One region of the Metabacillus litoralis genome, then DNA from elsewhere that is predicted to be linked to it. Evidence: predicted binding sites of a transcription regulator. Region 1 holds the regulator's gene; each other region holds the start of a gene.

Region 1 (4,586 bases):
CATAACACGCTTATCACGTAAAATTTCAGGTACTTCATTTTGGACAATTTGTTGAGCCAAGCCTTCAGCAATGGCCGTTTTACCAACACCTGGCTCCCCAATTAATACAGGGTTGTTTTTCGTACGTCTACTCAACACTTCAATAACACGCTGAATTTCTTTACTTCTACCAATTACAGGATCTAAGCTTCCTTCTCTAGCAATCGCCGTTAAATCACGTGCAAGACTATCCAAAGTAGGTGTATTTGCATTCGTAATGCCTCCACCTTGATGGTTTGCTGAAGATTCGTTGCTTCCTAATAATTGAAGAACCTGTTGTCTTGCTTTGTTTAAACTCACACCTAAATTATTAAGTACTCGTGCAGCTACCCCTTCTCCCTCACGAATAAGACCTAGGAGAATATGTTCTGTTCCGACATAAGAATGTCCCAGCTTTCTTGCTTCGTCCATTGATAGCTCAATGACCTTTTTTGCTCTTGGTGTATAGTGAATAGTTTGTGAGGCATCTTGACCTCTACCAATCAATCCTTCTACTTCTTTTTGAATTTTATCTGGACCTAGACCTAATGCTAATAAAGCTTTAGCAGCGATACCTTCGCCTTCACTAACAAGACCTAGAAGAATATGCTCTGTTCCAATATTATTATGTCCTAATCGAACTGCTTCCTCTTGTGCTAAAGCCAGTACTTTTTGCGCGCGTTCTGTAAATCTTCCAAACATCATAATTCATCATCCTCCATCCGTTTATTACGATCCATTTCTAGGTTTAACCGCTCTCTAATGAGTGCAGCTCGACGAATATCTCTCTCATTTGGACGTAATGGTCCGCCAAAATACTGCTGCAAAAATCCAGGCTGTGTTAATATCATCAGTTCATTTAAGATAGTACGGGAAATATCTTTAATAATTCGTAAATCAATACCTAATCTAACATCAGATAAGCATTTTGCTGTCTCGTTAGATTCTATGATTCGGCTGTATACCAAAGTTCCAAAGGAACGGTAAACCCTGTCTTCTAACTGAGTGTGTGATGACTGATATAAAGCTTCACGAGTAGATCTTTCCTGCTCAATTAGTTGTTGTACAACACTAACCAGATCTTCTACAATATCCTTCTCTGACTTACCTAATGTAATTTGGTTTGATATTTGAAAAAGATTTCCTACTGCTTCACTACCTTCTCCATATATTCCTCTTACAACCAAGCCAAGCTGATTAATTGCCGGGATAATTCGATTAATCTTTTGAGTGATAACTAACGCTGGGAGATGCATCATCACTGATGCCCTAAGCCCTGTTCCTACATTGGTAGGACAGCTTGTTAAATAGCCTCTTTGTTCATCGAAGGCATAATCAACTTCTTCCTCAATCCAATCATCCAGCTGATTCGCTGTATGTAAGGCTTCTTCCAGCTGAAATCCAGGATATAAGCATTGAATTCGAATATGATCCTCTTCATTTAACATGATGCTTACCTCTTCATTTTCTGAAAGCAAACAACCTCCATATTCAGAGCGGTCAGCTAAGTTAGGACTTATTAAATGCTTTTCTACGAGGACCCTTTTTTGAATTGCTTGCAAATCATTCATTTTTAAAAGCTCTAATTGGCCTAATTTTTTGAATGTTTTATTTGCATATGTGTTTTCAAAGAAATTTAGAACTTCCTGTGCTTCCTCATTTGTAGAGAGAGTTGGGAATTTGTATTGATTTATATTTCGTGCTAAACGAATTCGGCTGCTTAATACAATGTCTGAATCAGGCCCTTCCTGACTCATCCAAGCACTCATTGCCTTATTCATAAAGTTCTGGAGTGACATCTAAAATCCCTCCTCATCAAAGCTACTTAATTTTTTTTCGAGTGAGCGAATCTCATCTCTCACTAAAGCAGCTTGTTCAAACTCTTCTTGACTAATAAAACTTCTGATTTTCTCTTTTAAATCGTCAATTTTTTTCCTTATATGAATATCTCCACCAATTCTCTTAGGGATTTTCCCGGAATGTTCTGTGTTGCCACCATGAACTCGTCTTAGAATCGGTGCAATATAATTTTTAAAAGTTGGGTAACAATTGGAGCAACCAAACCTACCAGATTTCTTAAAATCCTGGAAAGTCATTTTACATCGATCACATTGAGGAACACTTTCTGTTTTAAACACATTCTGCTCCTCTGCTTTTGCAAAGCCATGCTCCATATTTAGTAAACCTGTTAACAGGCTGTTTAACGAGAATCCTGAGCTTGAATTAAACATAAAAAATTCACTATTTTCTTTTGCACAGTGCTCACATATATGAACTTCTGTTTTCTCACCATTAATCACTTTTGTAAAGTGAAACGTTGCCGGTCTTTCATTACATTCCTGGCAAATCATCCGTCTCCCCTACTTTCACTTATATTTCAATGAAGTTAACATGGCTTTCACCATTCTTGCCCTTAACTCATCCCTATGAGGAAGGTCGATATATAAGACTGAACGATCTATAACACTCATCATCAGCTTTGCTTCTCGAGGAGATATAACCTCTTCTGTTACAAGCCGACTAATGATATCCTCTGCAGCTGCTTGTGAGAGGCGATTATTAATTAAAGCTAATAATTGATCAAGTAAGTGTGCTTGAGTTTCAGCATGAACTTTAATAATTCTAATATAGCCTCCTCCACCACGCTTACTTTCTACGAGATAACCTCTTTCAATCGTAAATCTTGTGTTTATAACATAGTTTATCTGTGAAGGCACACATTGAAATTGATCAGCTATTTCACTCCGTTTAATTTCAACAATTTCTTTCCCACTACTGTCCAGCACTTTTTTTAAATACTGTTCAATAATGTCTGAAATATTTCTCACTCAACCTCCCCCTCACTGACTTTGACTATATTTGACTATAATCTAAATATAAAACGAACAGAAAAATTTTTCAACTCTTCTGTTTCATTTTAAATATTGCCAAAATAGCAAGAGGTGAAACCTTATTTAAAAGATTTTTTCTACTTCCTTGATTTCCTTCATTACAAGCTCCAGCTTTTCATACCCTATTGAATGAATGTTAATATTAATATCTAACTGATAATAAAAAGTTACATTCCCTTCTCGGTCCTTTCGACTTGATGTCATCACAATACTATTTGTCTTAATGCTATATGTCGAAAGACGCTGAATCACTTCATCAATTGAAGATTTAGTTGAATTTACAACAACCTTCATTTTTCTTCTCGTTTTTTTTACATACATATACTTCTCTAATCTATTTAAAAAAATTAGGCACATTAAGACAATAATCGTTGTAAAAAATGCCAGAATATACATTCCCGAGCCGATAATTAAACCTAATCCAGCTACAATCCAGATAGAAGCAGCTGTTGTTAATCCTCTAACCGTTGCACCTTTTACTAGAATTGTTCCTCCACCTAAAAAACCTATGCCACTAATCACATAAGATGGAATCCGTGACGGATCGAATTGCACTGTTTTATGATCCTGAAGATAATGCTCAAAACCATACAAAGACAATATCATCATGAGACATGATCCTATTCCTACTAACAAATGTGTTCGAAACCCCGCAGGATGATTTTTAAACTCCCGTTCTAACCCTATAACCCCACATAAAAGAGCTGCAATAAGGATACGAGAAAACATCGTATAATCCTCTTGACTAAAAAACTCAAACATATGCATTTCCCCTAGTTTAATAAGACATATAAGTTGTTCTATTATATATATACTCAAAAGATAGTTTTCAAACACTTATTTTTTTAGAAGAAGAGTTGGGGGGTGGGGGTGGTGCCTGTCACTTCCCGGATTTTGTAGAATAATGTCGGTTAGAAATAAAGTTGATAAGATAAGCAATAATGAATAGATGTAAGGCATATTCATTGTGGTATACTCTTCTTTTTGTTTTCTACAGAGTTTTCTTTGTTATTTTGAAACTTTTAGCTATATTTGGTTTGTGATTACTATGTAAACACAGGTCTTCTACTTAAGACTAGAGCTACAGGTTCACTTCCATAGACAATTTAGATGTGGTTTATATGTTTATCTTCGATTCTGAGTACTTTATCTACGATTATGGAAGTTTTATCTTCGATTCTGAATACTTTATCTTCGATTATTAAAGTTTTATCTTCGATTTTACAAATTTCTACAACCTTCAACATTTCATTTTATAACTACACAAAAAAAGATCAGCATCTCTACTGATCTTTTCTCCATCTTACTTGGCGACGTCCTACTCTCACAGGGGAAAACCCCCAACTACCATTGGCGCAAGAGCTTAACTTCCGCGTTCGAACTATCGGCTTGCGATAAGCGGCGAATCTCCGCGTCAGTTTGTTCGTTCAAATTCTCATGTACCAAAACCGCACATTCCGGTCTTCACTCCCTGCGCTTCCTTGACCTTCTTGCTTCTCCCAAGCCTCAGGCTAGTAGTCTTATTTAGTCTCTATCTCTCTATTTCAAATCTTCGATTTTATTACCTTTTACTACACAAAAAACATTCATGATCTTTCGCTCTCAACCCAGGAATGAAAATAGAGTTCTCATCCCATAATGTTGATACCGCAAACAGTGAGTATATAACGTGGTCTT
Region 2 (4,586 bases), 870 kb from region 1:
TCATCACTAAGCCATGTGGTGTTTGAATGAACTTATCCTTCACGGTTCGACTAACTGTTGATTCATGAATATTTAAAAGATCAGCAACTTCCTTTAATGTTAAAGGTCTTAAATGACTTTTCCCATGAATAAAAAACTCTTGCTGCTTTTGAATAATTACTTTCATTACATTAATCATCGTTTCTTTTCGCTGCTCGATCGCTCTTTGCAACCATTTTCCTTGTGTTAGTTTTTTAGAATAATAGCTTTGTGCTTCTTCATCCAATGAAAAAGGGCCACTACATTCAATCGGCTTGCTTATGAGCAACTGTGGAATTAATTCATCATTATAAAGAATCCGCCAATCTCCATTTATCAGCTTAATTGTCATATCGGGCTTAACATATGTGCAGTCATCTGACTCATACTTTAAGCCTGGACGCGGTTCTAACTGCCTAACAAGATCATGTATCTCTTGTATTTCACTAATCTTCACATCCAATTTTTTCGATAATTCCTTCCATGACTTTTCAGCAAATGAACGAAAGTGCTCAGAGATGATGGTTTCAGCTAGTTCATTACGAGCAGGAAGACGTCTTAACTGCAGTAAAATACATTCTTGTAGTGAACGGGCACCAATACCTGCAGGCTCAAGGCTTTGTAAGAAATATAGTTTACTTTCTAGTAGTTCCTCACTAACACCCAAAATACTAGCCAAATCTGTAAGGGAGTCCTTTACATATCCATTTGAGTCAATTGCCTGTATTAACAGTTCAAGACAAGCCCGGTCATTTTTATTCAAAGAAAAATCAATTAGCTGTTGACGTAGATGCTCACGTAAACTTGTTTTCTCTCTTAAAGTATTCTCTATAAAGGATTGTTTTGTAGAAGATGATGGTTTCTGACGAAATGGAGAATGATCATTTTCTCTTACTTCAATAAGTGGATTTTCCATTGTAAGTTCTTGCACATATGAAAGAAGATCATCTGAGGAATATTGCAATAACGAAATGGCTTGCTGCAATTCTTGCGTCATATTCAGTTTTAATGTTTGTTGTTGCACTAACTCTATTCTCATTAAAAATCCCCCTAACACATTCTACACTATGCCTTCTTGAGTAAGCGCTTACAGTTTATTTTACTAATATTCTAGTCTCTATGACAAGTACTTTTATGAAACTGGATAGAAAAACGATTCCTCAAAGCATATTGTTGGTCTTTACATAGTATGTCGGGATCATAAAAACATACGTTATTTTGTCAGGTTTGGCGCTTCAGATAAAAACTCCAAACCTGACAACTTCTAGCGATCTATAATTGGAAAAGCGATTATTCTAACGAACTCTTGATGATATTCTCATAGTAGTGAATACCTTTATTGGATACCTCAGCATTTACCACGTGCCCAAGGTTTGTACGCTGTATTAAACCTTCATCATACATCTCTTCACATATTTGCTCAAAGTCTTCTGAAGATAAGCTACACTCTTCGGCAGTAGGAATATTACCGTTTAATAGAGAAGATAAAATGGCTGCTTTTCCGTTAATTACATATAGGTCATCGTACATACTCACACCTCCTCGACTACATTATCAGTCAGTGGTGGAAACGATATACATGCTTGTAAAAATTTAAAGTGTATAGTTGGCATACAGTAAGAAGCCTCCTGAAATATCATATTCAGGAGGCTTCTTTCATGTGACGCGCTCGAAGGGATTCGAACCCCCGACAGACGTGGTACCGGAAACCACCGCTCTATCCAACTGAGCTACGAGCGCACATTATTATATCAGTATGGAAAATTATACGGGAACTTCAAAACAATTTCAACTGCCTTTTTCTGTGATTGTTTCCAACTGAATGAAGAAAAATCAATTTTCAAAATACTGTTCTAATTTTATACAATTTAGGTATAATTTAGGATGTAGTAAAAAAGGAGGAGAAAATTCATGACTTTTTACACAATTTTATTACTTATCCATCTTGTTGCGGCTGTTGTTGGGCTTGGGGCTACATTTGGAATGCCAGTATTAATGAGTAATGTAAAAACTGTATCACAAGCTCAGTTTGCTCATAAGGTTTCTAAAGGCATTGAAAAGTTCGCAAAAGTGGGAAGCATCACATTATTACTTACAGGTATTATTATGGCTATTATCAATCCTTACCTTTTTAAAGAAGTTTGGTACATTGCTTCCCTTGTTATTTACGTAGCTGTTCAACCAATCACAGCAGGAATTCTCCCCAAAAAAGAAAAACTGCAATTAAAATCACTTGAAAGCCACGAAGGTGAAGAGTTACCAGAAGAGTATAAAAAGCTGGCAAAACAGGTGATCCCGTTTAATAATGTTTTACATGCATCTGCGGTTATTCTAATTGTTTTAATGACTGTAAAACCATTTTAATGTGATTTCTATGATCGGGCAGGCTTTTTGGTCTGCCTTTTTCATGTTCTCTGTTCATTTTCTCTTTTAGGAGATATTTTAAGTAGTTAAAAAAGTATTCTCACAGTTTGAAAATAAGCAAATGTGGGAAACATGATTACATGTTATGGTTATCGCATACATAGTATAGTATAGACACCACTGATGGCACTTTAAAAATTCATCGTAAAGCATCGGTCTTTTCGTTTGACCTTTATTGACCATAGTTGTATGATGGAGATACATAAGATTTACCTTTGAAACATGTTTATGTTTACTGTTCTAAAAGATTACATATTAAACTTTTACCTTTTAGAACAACGAATCTTTCTTAAAATAAAGGAGGAATATGAAATGAATTTAATCCCTACAGTTATTGAACAAACAAACCGTGGTGAGCGTGCTTATGACATTTACTCCCGTCTTTTAAAGGACCGTATCATTATGCTTGGAAGCGGCATCGACGATAATGTTGCAAACTCAATTGTATCACAGCTACTGTTTTTAGAAGCTGAAGATCCAGAGAAAGATATCTCAATTTACATCAACAGCCCTGGTGGATCCATCACAGCAGGTATGGCAATCTACGATACAATGCAATTCATTAAACCACAAGTATCAACGATTTGTATTGGTATGGCTGCTTCAATGGGTGCATTCTTACTTGCAGCTGGTGAAAAAGGTAAACGTTATGCTCTTCCAAACAGTGAAGTGATGATTCACCAACCACTTGGTGGCGCACAAGGTCAAGCAACGGAAATCGAAATTGCTGCAAAACGTATCTTATTCTTACGGGACAAATTAAACAGAATTCTTTCTGATCGTACAGGTCAAGATCTAGAAGTTATCGAACGCGATACAGAGCGTGACAACTTCATGACTGCTGATCGTGCGTTAGAATATGGTTTAATTGACAAGGTGTTAGATCGTAATACGTTAAGTAAATAAGATTAGATGAAGTAGGTCCCAATCCGATTTGATAGTGATTGGGGCTTTTTTGTTTTAGATTGAGGGCTTTAGATTGAGGGCATATAAGCACTGAGTCACGGAGGTAGGAGATGGAGCTTATGTCTTATGTGATCAGTCGCTCTTTTTTGTAATTGAGTCACATCTTCTCTATCCTGGTTTAGTCTTGTCCTGATTCTCGTACTATCGAGACATAAGTGCTCTTTCCTACCCTTGGTTTGTCCCGATTGTCACACTATTGAGACACAAGTGCTCTTTCCTCACCTTTGTTTGTCCCGATTCTCGCACTATCGAGACACATCTTTTCTTCCCTGTCCGATTTGTGTCCCGATTCTCGCACTATCGAGACACATCTTCTCTTCCCTTTCCTATTTGTGTCCCGATTCTCGCACTATCGAGACACATCTTCTCTTCCCTGCCCGATTTGTGTCCCGATTCCCGCACTATCGAGACATATCTTCTCTTCCCTTTCCTATTTGTGTCCCGATTCCTGCACTATCGAGACACATCTTCTTTTCCCTGCCCGATTTGTGTCCCGATTCCCTCACTATCGAGACACATCTTCTTTTCCCTGCCCGATTTGTGTCCCGATTCTCGCACTATCGAGACATATCTTCTCTTCCCTTTCCTATTTGTGTCCCGATTCCCGCACTATCGAGACACATCTTCTCTTCCCTATCCTATTTGTGTCCCGATTTCTCGCACTATCAGACACAAGTACTCTTTCCTCACCTACTTGTGTCCCAATTCCCGCACTATCGAGACACATCTTCTCTTCCCTATCCTATGTTTGTCCCGATTCCCGCACTATCCAGACACATCTTCTCTTCCCTATCCTATTTGTGTCCCGATTCTCGCACTATCGAGATACAAGTGGCTCTTTCCTCACCTTTGTTTGTCCAGATTCCCGCACTATCGAGACACAATTCCTATTTCCTCCCCTATTTGTGTCCCGATTCCCGCACTATCAAGACACATCCTCTCTTCCCTCTCCCATGTGTGTCCCGATTCCCTCACTATCGAGACACATCCTCCCTTTCCTCCCCTATGGTTGTCCCAATTCTCACACTATCGGACAGAACTCCCACCATTTCCCCCAAAAACATAAAAAAAGCAGACATTATAATCAATGCCTGCTTCTTCTTATGAATTATCCTTCTTGCTGCACAAACTTCGCTAAAGCTTCAACAGCCTCTTGCTCGTCGTTCCCCTCTGCAATT
Region 3 (4,586 bases), 1.5 Mb from region 1:
TGTTTCTCCATATACTCACTCATATCTAGACGTATCATTGAGTCTTTTGAGCCAAAAAGCTCTTCTGCTAATGACTTTGTTAATTCTGTTTTACCAACACCAGTTGGTCCAACGAATAAGAAGGAACCAATTGGTCGAGCCTTGGATTTAAGACCAGCACGACTTCTTCGGATTGCTTTAGATACCTTACGAACAGCATCTTCTTGTCCAATGACTTTTTCTGTGAGATTTTTCTCTAAATGTTTCATTTTTGATTGCTCATGACTTTGAAGCTTTCCAACTGGAATTCCGGTTTTCCTTGCTATAATGGCTTGAATGTCCTCTATAGAAACAACAAGCTTTTCATTGGTTGATTTTTCGATATTTAACTGTGATTCAAGTTGAGCTTCTTCATCTCTTAATTTAGCAGCTAATTCGTAGTCCTCGTTTTTAGTAGCTTCACGTTTTTTTAGTGAAATGTTTTTTAGACGTTCTTTTATCTCTTCATCACTTTCATTTTTTAACATTAAGTTCTTTTTAGAACCAGCTTCATCCAACAAGTCGATCGCTTTATCAGGAAGATATCGGTCTTGTATATAACGATGTGAAAGGGAAACGCAGGATTCAATAGCTTCATCTGAATAAGATACATGATGATATTGCTCGTACTTATCTTGAATACCTTTTAAGATTTCAATCGCTTTATCAATTGTTGGTTCATGAACCATTACTGGCTGAAAGCGTCGCTCAAGTGCAGCATCTTTTTCAATTTTTCTATATTCTTTTAATGTTGTAGCACCTACAACTTGTAGCTCTCCTCTTGCCAGAGCTGGTTTTAGGATATTACCTGCATCCATTGAACCCTCTGCTGAACCAGCCCCAACAAGCTGGTGAATTTCATCTATGAATAATATAATGTTTTTACGATTTTGTAGCTCTTCAATAATCTTCTTCATTCGTTCTTCAAATTGACCTCTAATCCCTGTATTTGCAACAAGTGATGCTACATCTAAGAGATAAACCTCTTTATTTGTAAGCTTTGCTGGAACAGAGCTGTTTGCAATCTTTAAAGCAAGACCTTCCACGACAGCTGTTTTTCCTACACCAGGTTCTCCAATTAACACGGGATTATTTTTGTTTCGGCGGTTTAAGATTTCAATCATTCGATCAACTTCTTCTTCACGGCCAATCACAGGATCGATTAAGCCTGCTCGTGCAGCATGAGTTAAATTACGACCAAGTTGGTCAAGAATTCCACCACCGCTGGATTGAGTTTTTGGTTGAACGTTTCCCGCTGATGATCCTTGTTGTTGAAGTTCCTTCATAAATTGTTCAAATGGAAACGAAGAGAATCCCCCTGCAAATCCTGAAGGGATAGCTTGTTTATACGTTGAATAGCAGTCTTTACATAATGTTAGTTGCTTATGTTGATTATTTATTTGAAAGTTTAAATGAACTGTAGCTTGTTTTGATTGACAATTTTCACACATCATCTTTAAAACTCCTTTTCATTACTAATTTATATAGAAAGAATTTCAGTGAAAGAGTTTGATCTTTATTGACCAATAGGATAAAAAGAAAGAGGTCTTAAGTTTGACCTTCTTTGATCATAGTATACTTTGACCTTTTTTGACTTTCAAGTGTTTTGCCTAAAATGTTGTAATGGGATTTATTTACAGTAGTTTGAAAAGAAGTTATGTAAATGAAGTGAATCATCTCTGTTTACGCTCATATAATGATACAAGCTGTTTATCTATAGTGAGGTGTAAAGGATGAGAAGATCTTGGATTGCCTCGTTTCAAGTCGCTGCTGTGTACGTAGGAACAGTAGTAGGAGCTGGATTTGCGACTGGACGAGAAATAGTTGAGTTTTTTACAAAATACGGTGTTTTTGGACTTGCAGGTATTTTATTAGTGGGTTTAATTTTTGTTTATACTGGGACGAAAATGCTCATCCTATCAAAGCGAATTAACGCAGCTTCTTATCAAGATTTAATGATCTTTTTATTTGGTAAGAAAATAGGAAGATTTATAAATATTTTTATGCTCATCATATTATTAGGATTAACCTCTATCATGTTGTCAGGTGCAGGAGCGATATTTAAAGAACAGCTTGGTCTTTCTGTAAGGTTAGGTGTTGTCATTACGATTTTATTAACAATAGCTGTTATGTCTTTTGGAATAAAGGGGTTATTTAGTGTAAATATCATTGTAGTACCGATGTTGGTTCTATTTAGTACAATTCTAGCTGTTCAGTCTTTCTCTATTGAACCTTTAACTGTAATTCCCGATAAAACATCAGCAACGTTTAAATGGATTCTTTCTGCTGTTTCTTATGCAGCCTTTAATTTAACAATGGCTGCAGCTGTTTTAGTGCCTTTAGCAAATGAAATTCAAGATGAGAAAGTCTTGAAGCGGGGAGGAATCCTTGGGGGAGTCTTTTTAACCGCAATTCTAATTAGCAGTCATATTGCTCTTTCGACTCTTCCTAACGTTATGGATTATGACATACCGATGGCTGAGGTAATGAAAACAACTTTTTATGCCATTTATTTTATTTACATAGCTGTTATATATGGTGAAGTTTTTACCTCAGTTATAGGCAATTTATATGGTTTAGAAAGACAAGTAGCATCGTTTCTCAATATACCTAGTATGATTATTGTTTGCTCTATACTATGTGTGGCCGCTTTTATAAGTAAATTTGGGTATAGTTCATTAATTTCTACATTATATCCGATCTTTGGTTATGTTTGTTTAGGAGTACTTCTGTTATTAATGATTAAAAGAGTTCCTGAGTAACTGTGCAAATTTAACGACCGTGTTAGATGCTTGTATTGTCAAGCTATTTCAACACGGTCGTTAATGCTTTATACTAATAGGACAAGTTGTGCAGAGTGGAGGGCGAATATGGAACGAATTGCAATTATTTCAGATATTCATGGAAATATTCCTGCGTTAGATGCAGTTTTAGATGACATAAAACAAAAAAAGATTCAACGTATTTTTTGCTTAGGAGATTTAGTTGGAAAAGGACCTGATTCTTATGAAGTGATTCAGAAAATAAGTCAAAGCTGTGAAAAAGTTATAAAAGGAAATTGGGATGATTTCATTACAAAGGAAACAGAATTTGAATCATTGAAGTGGCATCAACATCAATTAACAGTGGATCAAAATCTTTATTTGGAGTCATTGCCTTTTTCATTTGATTTTTATATGAGCGGAAAACTGATCCGATTATTTCATGCCTCACCACATAGCGTCTATACAAGAGTTCAGCCTTGGGATTCAATTGAGACACGATTAGGTATGTTTACTAATACGGAATACACCGGAATAAGCACTTGTCAACCGGATGTTGTTGGTTATGGTGATGTTCATCATGCCTTTATTCAACATATAGATGGGAAAACACTATTTAATACAGGAAGTGTAGGCAATCCTTTAGACCTTACTCAAGCTTCATATACGATCGTCGAGGGGGAATATGAGTCTAAAAGGGAAGCAGGTTTTAATATTACCTTTGTACGTGTACCATATAATATTGAAAGAGCTATCCAATTAGCTAAAGACGCAGAAATGCCCGACCTAGAGCCATACATACAAGAGTTAACAACAGCAAAGTACAGAGGTTTAAAAAATTAGCTAGAGTACTTTTAAAAAGCAATCAAATAATCTTAACAGGTTCTGTTTTGAAGTACAAAATACAAATTACATTGCTTTTCGTATAGTCATTCGCACTATGATTAAAAAGCATTTTGACAAGTAAATCAGCAAAGAAAAATGCTTGGAAACATATATGCTCCAAGCATTTTTTATACCAAGATAAGTACCCGTTTAAGCAAATATCCAACTCTTCGAGAATCGCAAGGAAATAAGCTACTAAAATAAGCGGAGAAATTCCCCTTATTGAGGAAATAACATGAAAAATAGATTAAATAGACGGAAAGATTCCGCCTATTTAATCGAAAAAGACGAAAATGGACCATTTTACATTGCTTAACCGGAGAAATTCCGCTTATATCTCCAAATTGATTTCCATTCTTCATTCTAACCGGAAAAACTCCGCTTATTTCTTACGATTAGTCAAGCGTATTTCAGTTAATTCGTTTATATTTTTTTATTAGATGTATTTGGGAGGGGTACCCCTCCCAAATACATCTAAATTTTCCCATGACAAAAAGACCTCACGATATTCTTTTTTTCGAAAGGTCAGTGTGCTATAGTGAATATAAACTTGGCTACGATTTCTGAGCTGGTAGTGCGGACTCATAATCGTAAAGTATGCCGTGTGTCAGTAACTGAAACGTCACTTTCAGAAACTTATTGATACACGCCACAATCGCGACCTTATGAGGCTTTCTCTGAGGTTGCGTTTTTAATTTGTAATAATAGTCTACTAAATGATTAGGTTTTCCTTTTGCCATAAGCATCGTACAAATCATAAAAAATAAAATCTTCCGTAGCTTCTTATTTCCTCGTTTATTAATACGATCACGGTATTGTGTATTACCAGATTGATAGCGCATAATATCGATGCCAACGTAAGCGTTCAGTTGTTTCGCGTTTTTAAATCGGCGAATATCACCTAGTTCGCCAATAAGTCTG

The links. Region 1 encodes CtsR, which represses protease genes until heat stress. Its sites were predicted from a motif close to ATGGTCAATAAAGGTCAAACA; they were not measured.
Region 2: clpP (ATP-dependent Clp endopeptidase proteolytic subunit ClpP) is a predicted target of CtsR. The motif match lies at 2,605-2,625, and genes of this name have one in related genera.
Region 3: D9842_RS02470 (ATP-dependent Clp protease ATP-binding subunit) is a predicted target of CtsR. The motif match lies at 1,525-1,545, and genes of this name have one in related genera.

What each region holds. Positions count from the first base shown of each region.
Region 1 is NZ_CP033043.1:4,269,912-4,274,497, reverse strand. Features, by position in the region: gene clpC (ATP-dependent protease ATP-binding subunit ClpC) at 1-723, opposite strand, end outside; gene D9842_RS20835 (protein-arginine kinase McsB) at 720-1,817, opposite strand; gene D9842_RS20830 (protein-arginine kinase activator protein McsA) at 1,818-2,369, opposite strand; gene D9842_RS20825 (CtsR family transcriptional regulator) at 2,385-2,846, opposite strand; gene D9842_RS20820 (MgtC/SapB family protein) at 2,973-3,671, opposite strand.
Region 2 is NZ_CP033043.1:3,399,506-3,404,091, forward strand. Features, by position in the region: gene rpoN (RNA polymerase factor sigma-54) at 1-1,057, opposite strand, end outside; gene D9842_RS16835 (hypothetical protein) at 1,309-1,548, opposite strand; tRNA gene D9842_RS16840 (tRNA-Arg) at 1,683-1,758, opposite strand; gene D9842_RS16845 (DUF2269 family protein) at 1,930-2,382, shown strand; gene clpP (ATP-dependent Clp endopeptidase proteolytic subunit ClpP) at 2,755-3,348, shown strand; gene D9842_RS16855 (HPr family phosphocarrier protein) at 4,517-4,586, opposite strand, start outside.
Region 3 is NZ_CP033043.1:540,809-545,394, forward strand. Features, by position in the region: gene D9842_RS02470 (ATP-dependent Clp protease ATP-binding subunit) at 1-1,472, opposite strand, end outside; gene D9842_RS02475 (YkvI family membrane protein) at 1,752-2,780, shown strand; gene D9842_RS02480 (metallophosphoesterase family protein) at 2,889-3,623, shown strand; gene D9842_RS02485 (IS110 family RNA-guided transposase) at 4,220-4,586, opposite strand, start outside.